2 regions of the Bradyrhizobium sp. BR 1432 genome follow, and region 2 is predicted to be linked to the other one. Evidence: riboswitches for the same ligand, from Rfam matches in the RefSeq annotation. Region 2 holds a riboswitch; the other holds the start of a gene.
The links. Region 2 has a riboswitch for cobalamin ahead of ACSKB8_RS38100 (DUF1636 family protein). Riboswitches for the same ligand answer to the same signal wherever they lie in the genome.
Positions count from the first base shown of each region.

Region 1: linked by a shared signal. The riboswitch ahead of metE (5-methyltetrahydropteroyltriglutamate--homocysteine S-methyltransferase) and the one ahead of ACSKB8_RS38100 (DUF1636 family protein) in region 2 are both predicted to bind cobalamin.

Region 1 covers NZ_JBPUGF010000003.1:180,101-184,309, reverse strand. Annotated here, with positions in the region: partial or broken gene metE (5-methyltetrahydropteroyltriglutamate--homocysteine S-methyltransferase) at 1-2,268, opposite strand, end outside; cobalamin riboswitch at 2,375-2,599, opposite strand; gene ACSKB8_RS01090 (TauD/TfdA dioxygenase family protein) at 2,994-3,911, shown strand; gene tnpC (IS66 family transposase) at 3,960-4,209, opposite strand, start outside.
Region 2 covers NZ_JBPUGF010000003.1:7,846,339-7,850,547, reverse strand. Annotated here, with positions in the region: gene ACSKB8_RS38110 (cobyric acid synthase) at 1-870, opposite strand, end outside; gene cobO (cob(I)yrinic acid a,c-diamide adenosyltransferase) at 883-1,518, opposite strand; cobalamin riboswitch at 1,558-1,777, shown strand; gene ACSKB8_RS38100 (DUF1636 family protein) at 1,872-2,246, shown strand; gene cobW (cobalamin biosynthesis protein CobW) at 2,243-3,292, shown strand; gene cobN (cobaltochelatase subunit CobN) at 3,292-4,209, shown strand, end outside.

The DNA of each region.
Region 1 (4,209 bases), 7.7 Mb from region 2:
CTTCGGTCCATTTGCGGGTCTTTAGGCCGCAATCCGGATTGATCCAGAGCTGTGAGTCCGCCAGCCGTTGGCGGGCCCGCGCGATGAGATCCTCTATTTCAGCAACTTCGGGAACGCGCGGCGAGTGGATGTCATAGACGCCCGGGCCGATGTCGTTTGGGTATTTGAAGGCAGTGAATGCATCGAGCAGCTCCATCTTAGAACGGGACGTTTCGATCGAGATGACATCCGCGTCCATTGCGGCAATTGCATCGATGATGGCGTTGAACTCCGAGTAGCACATGTGGGTATGGATCTGCGTCGCATCGGCAACACCGGAGGAACAGAGGCGGAAGCTCTCCACTGCCCAGTCGAGATAAGACTTCCAATCGGAGCGGCGGAGGGCAAACCTTCGCGGAGCGCGGCCTCATCGATTTGGATCATGGTTGCGCCGGCCTTTTCCAGTTCGGCGACCTCGTCTCGGATCGCGAGCGCGATCTGACGGCAGGTCTGGCTGCGCGGAATATCGTCACGGACAAACGACCAATTCAGGATCGTCACCGGCCCCGTAAGCATGGCCTTCATCGGCTTTCTGGTTAGGGACTGCGCGTAGCGCCACCATTCGACGGTCATCGGCTTCGGCCGCGAGACATCGCCGAACAGAATCGGCGGACGAACGTAACGTGAGCCGTAAGACTGCACCCAGCCATGCTTAGTGAACACGAAGCCGGAGAGCTGCTCAGCGAAATACTGGACCATGTCGTTGCGCTCGAACTCGCCGTGGACAAGAACGTCCAGCCCAATCTCTTCCTGCCAGAGGACCGCGCGAGCCGTTTCCTCCTTCAGGAATTGTTCATATTCCGCCTTTGTCAATTCTCCTTGGGCACGCGCGGCGCGGGCGTTACGTACCTCGGGGGTCTGTGGGAACGACCCGATTGTGGTCGTGGGAAAAAGCGGCAGGCCGAAACGCTTGCGCTGAACCTCGGCACGGCTCGCAAAAGCGTTCTTGCGGCGGCACATAGCCTCGTCAATCGCCGCCGTCCGCTGGGCGACGGCCCTGTCATGGATCTTCGGCGATGTCCGTCGAGCCTTCGCTCCAAGGGCTGACTCGGAAAGCGCAGCAATGGCGTTTCCGTCGCTCGCAAGCGCTCTCGCCAGGATCGTGAGCTCGTCGATCTTCTGGACCGAGAAGGCAAGCCACCTCTTCACCTCCGAATCGAGATCGGTCTCGAGCTGAACGTCGATTGGGACATGCAAGAGCGAGCAGGAGGGTGCGAGCTGCACGCGATCCTTGCCGAACTTTGCAATGACGGGCTTGAGCCGCTCAACCAGTGCCGATAGGTTCGAGCGCCACACGTTGCGGCCGTCGATGACGCCAAGCGAAATCACGAGGTCGGCATGAGCACCAACTTCAATTTGGCTCAATTGTTGGGGAGCGCGAACCAGATCGACGTGCAGTCCGGCCACGGGCAGTCCCAGAGTGGTCGCCAGATTGTCGCCGATCGCTCCGAAATAAGTTGCAAGCATGATCTTGATGCCAGGCACCTCCTCAGCGAGACGCCCATAAGCACGCTGGAGCGCATTCCGCGTAGTCTCATCGAGATCAAGCACCAGATAGGGCTCGTCAAGCTGGACCCACTCGGCTCCCCGTTTCGCAAGCTCCTTGAGAACCTCGACATAGACGGGCACGAGGCTCTCGAGCAGCGAAATCGGATCAAACGTCGGATCGGCACTCTTGCCCAGCTTTAGGAAGGTGACCGGTCCTACCAAGACAGGACGCGTTTGATAGCCGAGGGCTTTGGCCTCCTCATATTCCTCGATCGGTTTACGGGAGGAGAGCCTGAAGGTCTGTCCTTTATGGAATTCGGGCACCATGTAGTGGTAGTTGGTGTCGAACCACTTAGTCATCTCCTGCGCAGTGGCGCCGTGACCTTGCGCGTGACCGCAGCTCGCGTCGTGTTCCCTGTCTTGTGAGCCTCTTGCCATGGCGAAATAGGTCTTCAGTGAGACCGGACCGCCATCCCAGCCATACGCCTCAGGAATGGCGCCCACCATGACGCTCGTATCGAGAACCTGGTCATAGAGTGAAAAATCATTTGACGGGATAACGGTGACGCCCAGCGACTTCTGACGCGCCCAATTGGCAACGCGTAGAGCAGCCGCTGCTTCAAGAAGCTGCGAGTTGCTGATGTTGCCAGCCCAGTAGCTTTCGAGCGCCAGCTTGAGTTCACGGCGCGGTCCGATACGCGGCGTGCCGAGGGTTGCGACAGGAAGTGAGAGAAGAGACATAGCTTTAACCCCATTGTGTGGGGGCAAAGGCCATGGCGGAAACGCAGGCAGGAGGCCACGAAAGCGGGACCCGCTACTAGGCGTACCACCGGACACCCCGCCCGTGGACGAATAAGTTGTCGGGGCAGGTCTCCTGGCTCGCGGGTCATCGCCTGCATCCGGCCTTCCCGAAGCTTCTGCTTCAGTGACACGTTTGGATGCGGGCTCGCCGCTTACAGTTGCGGGGGCAGCGCCGGCATTGCTTCAATCCTGAACGGATCGAGAGCGCACCGGCTTCCCTCTTAGCTCCGGATCAAACAAGACCTGGAGAACCTCGACGCCTCCGATTATCTGCAACAGAACCAATACGTCAACCCTGAGATCGTCTTTGCTGCGGCATCCCGGCAAGCCTGACGGTCTTACCCATGAGGCATCGAGGTCACCGAACCATGTTGGTGTGAAGCTCTAAGCGCGTTTGATTCGGCAGTGGCGTAACATCGATCGCTTAAGCTTCCACACCGGTCAACTACCAGTGCTGGCAATTGTCAATCTGACAGATCTCGTCAACTCTTAGATCAAAGACCGTAGCGGAGCCGCACCAACAAGTCCGAGGCCGCCTTAGGAGCGCAAGCAGGAACCCGACGCTGTCACCGGGACTCCGACGGATCCCGCGATGCGGTCGGCACTTGAGGTTCGTCAGCTCTAGTCGAGTTTAACGGAAACCGCCAAATTCGAGAGTTGGAGCTATGACTGCTACGATCTTGTCGGATAGTGACGCTCCTCGCGGCGACATCGTCAAATGCGCAGCCCGCATCGGCGCGGAAATCCGGAACGTCAAGCTATCGGGCGACTTGCCGGAGCAGACGATCCGCTCGATCAATGAATTGCTATTGGAGCACAAGGTCATCTTCTTTCGCGACCAGGGGCATCTCGACGATGCGGAGCAAGAGCGCTTTGCCCTTCGTTTCGGGAAGCTGGCACCTCATCCGACGCTCGGTGCAATCAAAGGCACGGCGTCGATCATCGAGCTTGATTCGGCGCGCGCCGGGAGCCGGGCCGACTTGTGGCACACGGATGGAACCTTCGTCGATGCCTACCCCAAGATTGCGGTCCTACGAAGCCTCGTGATGCCGCCATTCGGTGGCGATACGGTCTGGTCAAACACCGTTACGGCGTATCTCGACCTCGCACCGCCGCTGCAGCGGCTTGCAGACAAGCTCTGGGCCGTTCACAGCAACGCCTTCGACTATGCAATATTGGCCCGCGTCAGCGAGCTCGACAAAAAGCATTTGGACGAAATCTTCACTAGAACAATCTATCAGACTGAGCATCCTGTCGTGCGCGTGCATCCCGAGACCGGCGAACGCGCGCTAGTGCTCGGCGCTCTGGTGCAAAATTTCGTTGGTCTTCCGAAATACGACGGCCAGAAGCTGTTTGATCTGTTTCAATCTCATATCGCGGCGCTCGAGAACACCGTGCGGTGGCGCTGGAAGGAGGGCGATGTCGCGATCTGGGACAATCGCGCCACGCAACATTATGCGGTGAACGACTATGGCGACCAGCATCGCCTCGTTCGTCGCGCAACCGTCGTCGGCGAAGTCCCCGTCAGCATCGACGGAAAGAGCAGCGTGACAGTACGCATACGACGAAGACCGCCTGATTGACGCATGCGCGCGGGGGCCGGGTAGCGCTATGATAGCGCTGCGTGAAGGTTAGGCAGCTTGCTGATCGGTGGGTTCGTCGGCTTGGCGCGGGAGCTTCCATTCCCAGGGCAGCAGTTCGTGCAGACGCGAAGCGGGAAGATCGGCGATCCGGGCGAGGACGTCGGCGAGCCAGGCTTTGGGATCGACATCGTTAAGACGACAGGTGGTGATCATCGTCAGCATGATGGCGGCGCGTTCGGCGCCGCGCAGGCTGCCGGCGAAGGTCCAATTGCGCCTTCCCAAGGCGATGCCGCGCAAC
Region 2 (4,209 bases):
GACATCGCCAGGAATTGCTTCGCCCGGACGCACCATGACGAGATCGACGCCCGGTTCGAGCTTGAGCGGATCGAGATCGTCGAAATTGGCGATCCGCGATAACGCGAGACAGGCGATCTTGCATTGGCCCGGCTTTCGCGCATCGCGCAGGCCCAGCGCGTCCTCGGCCGGCAGCTCGCCGGCGCGCGCGAACCAGGGCAGCACGCCGAGGCCGCGCCACGCAGTCCTCGCTTCGATCAGCCTGTAGCCGTCGTCGAACAGCGTGGGATCGCCGCGGAACTTGTTGATGACAAAACCCTGGATCATCGCGGCATCATCGGGATCGATCACCGCCTTGATGCCGACGAGCTGGGCGATGACGCCGCCGCGGTCGATGTCGCCGACGAGCACGACGGGCACGTCTGCCTTGCGCGCAAAACCCATATTGGCGATGTCGGCCTTGCGCAGGTTCACTTCGGCCGGGCTGCCCGCGCCCTCGACCAGCACGAGATCGGCGCGTGCCTTCAGCCGCTCAAAGCTCTCCAGCACGGCGCCCATCAGCGAAGGTTTCATCGCCGCATAGTCACGTGCACGGGCGGTTGCGATGCGCTTGCCGTGGACGATGACCTGCGCGCCGACATCGGTCTCGGGCTTGAGCAGCACCGGGTTCATGTCGGTGTGCGGCTCGACGCCGGCGGCGAGCGCCTGCAGCGCCTGGGCGCGGCCGATCTCGCCGCCGTCAACGGTGACGGCCGCATTGTTCGACATGTTCTGCGGCTTGAACGGGAGCACGCGCAGGCCACGTCGCGTGAAGGCGCGCGCCAGGCCGGCAACGATGAGCGACTTGCCCACGTCCGAGCCGGCCCCTTGGATCATCAGCGCGCGCGCCATAGCGAGATGGTCTCAGAATTCGACGCCGGCTTGCGCTTTGATGCCGGAGCGGAAGGGATGTTTGACCAGCGTCATCTCGGTGACGAGGTCGGCGATCTCGATCAGTTCGTCCTTGGCGTTTCGCCCGGTGAGGACGACATGCGTCATCGGCGGCTTCTGCGTGGTGAGGAATTCGACGACCTCGGCGATATCGAGATAGTCGTAGCGCAGCGCAATGTTGATCTCGTCGAGCACGACCATGCGCAGGTTGGGATCTGATATCAGCTCCTTGGCCTTCTCCCAGCCGGCGCGCGCGGCGGCGATGTCGCGGGCGCGGTCCTGCGTTTCCCAGGTAAAACCTTCGCCCATTGCGTGGAACTGGCAGAGATCGCCGAAATGGCCGGTGAGCAGGCGCCGCTCGCCGGTATCCCAGGCGCCCTTGATGAACTGCACGACCGCGCAGGGGAAGCCATGGGCGACGCAGCGGACGATCATGCCGAAGGCGGAGGACGACTTGCCCTTGCCGGCGCCGGTGTGGACGATGATGAGGCCTTTTTCGCCGCTCTTGGTCGCCATGATCTTGTCGCGGGCGGCCTTCTTCTTCGCCATTTTCGCAGCGTGGCGGGCGTCGGTTTCCTCGCCCGTTTGGGTCTCCGGTTCAGGCGTCATCGTACCAGTCCTTCGGCTTGACAAGTGGCGGCCAGCGGCAAATGGTGGGCCCGCGTTGGTTCCTGTCCTATGACAGGCGAAGAGGGAATGCGATAGGGTCCGAATCGGCAAGATTTGGGTCCAAAATGCAGCCGCCCCCGCGACCGTGACCGGAGAGATGCCCGAAGCCACTGATCCCTAACGGGATCGGGAAGGCGGGGATCGAAGGGCAAGACCCTGCTCCGCAAGCCGGGAGACCTGCCAGCGCGGACGATTTTGGACCGGCGGACGGGGTGTTCCGCGACGGGGAAACGGGCCCCTGGAAAGTGGTTCGTGCGCCTCTTCGCCTCCCGCTGTTTATTCTGGAAGAGGCGATGACGGTCACACTTCACGTCTGCATTACCTGCCGTGCCGGCGAGACGCTTGGCGAGGGCGAGACGACGCCCGGCAAGCGGTTGCACGGTGCGATCCTGGACGCCGGCGTGCCCGACGGCGTGAGCGTAGTTCCCGTCGAATGCCTGTCGGCCTGCAGCCAGGGCTGCTCGGTCGCGCTCAGCGCGCCCGGCCGCTGGTCCTATGTCTATGGCCGCCTGTCGGATGCCAATGCGCGCGACGTGATCGCGGGCGCTGCGGCCTATGCGGCCGCGCCTGATGGCCTCGTGCCCTGGCGCAGCCGTCCCGAAATCTTCCGCAAGCAATCGCTTGCCCGCATTCCCCCCATTGCCGTCGTGCCGGAGGCCGCCGAATGAATTCGCTCGCAAAAGTCCCTGTTACGGTGGTCACGGGTTTTCTCGGCTCCGGCAAGACGACATTGATCCAGCATCTGCTCGCCAATGCCGGCGGCAAGAAGCTCGCCGTGCTCGTCAACGAGTTCGGCAGCGAGGGCGTCGATGGCGAGATCCTGAAGTCGTGCGCCGATGCCAACTGCCCGGAGGAAAACATCGTCGAGCTCGCCAATGGCTGCATCTGCTGCACTGTCGCCGACGATTTCATTCCGACCATGGAGCAGCTCTTGGCGCGCCCAGTGCGGCCCGATCACATCCTGATCGAGACCTCGGGCCTGGCGCTGCCAAAGCCGCTGTTGAAGGCATTCGATTGGCCGGAGATCCGTTCGCGCATCACGGTCGACGGTGTGATCGCGCTGGCCGATGCCGAAGCCGTCGCTGCCGGCCGCTTCGCGCCGGATCCGGCTGCGGTCGAAGCGCAGCGCGCGGCGGACGACAATCTCGATCACGAGACGCCGCTGTCGGAAGTGTTCGAGGACCAGATCGCCTGTGCCGACATCGTGCTGTTGACCAAGGCCGATCTTGCGGGCGCCGCGGGTATCGAAGCCGCCAAGGCGGCGATCACGGCCGAGATGCCGCGCCGCGTGCCGATGCTCCCCGTCACCGACGGCGCGATCGATGCGCGCGTCATCCTCGGCCTCGGCGCTGCCGCGGAGAACGATCTTGCTGCGCGTCCGTCGCATCACGATGGCGAGGACGAGCACGAGCATGACGATTTTGCCTCCGTCGTGATCGATCTTCCGGAAGTGTCTAATGTCGAAGCGCTGGTCGCCTCCGTCCAGCGCCTGGCGCGCGAGCAGAACGTGCTGCGTGCGAAAGGCTATATCGCGGTCGCGGGCAAGCCGATGCGCCTGTTGCTGCAAGCGGTCGGCGAGCGCGTGCGCCACCAGTTCGACAAGCCCTGGGCTGCCGGCGTACGGCAATCAAAGCTCGTCGTGATCGGCGAGCACGGTGATATCGACGAGGCCGCGATCAGGTCAGGACTTGGTCTTTCAGGATCTGGCATCTGATGCACGTCGTCTTCCGCGAGAGCCGCGGTCTCGAGGAGACCGCGACGCCAAGGGACATCGGCCAGGACCCGGCCGATCTCGTGGTGCTCTCGTATTCGGATTCCGATCTTGCCGCGTTCGCGGCCGGTTGGCGGCGCGGCCGCGACAGCCTGCCGTCGCTGCGGCTCGCCAATCTTGCGGAGCTGCGTCATCCGCTTTCGGTCGACACCTATATCGAGCGCACGCTCTCCTATGCGCGCGGCATCCTGGTGCGGTTGATTGGCGGTGAGTCCTACTGGCCGTATGGTCTCGCGGCGCTCCGGCAACTTGCCAAGGACCGTAACATCGTGCTGGCCGTGCTGCCGGCCGATGGCCGCGACGATACGCGGCTGGACGCGTATTCGACCTTGCCGGTCTCGACGCTGCGCCGGCTCAAGGTGCTCTGCGACACCGGCGGCCCGGTCGCCGCGCAAGCTGCGATCGCGCAGCTCGCGCTGGCCTCGGGCCTCTATGCCGGGCCAGTCGCCGGCGAGATGACCGTGCCTGAGATGGGGTTCTACGATCCCGCGCGTGGCGTCATTGCTGCGCCGGTGGGCGGCGAGGGGAAGTCCCGCGCGCTGGTGACGTTCTATCGCTCCTATCTCACCGCTGCGGACGCCGGCCCGGTCGATGCCTTGATCGCCGCGCTGCGCGAAAAGGGCTTTGATGCCTATGGTGTCTTCGTCACCTCGCTGAAGGCCGCGGGCGTTGCCGATTGGCTGCGCGCGCATCTCGCGCAGGATCCTCCGGTCGCGATCGTCAATGCGACGGCGTTCTCGGCAATGAGCGATGACGGCACGACGCCGTTCGATGCTGCATCATGCCCGGTGTTCCAGGTTGCGCTCTCGACGGCGCGGCGTGAGGACTGGGCGGAATCGCTGCGCGGCCTGTCGCCCGGC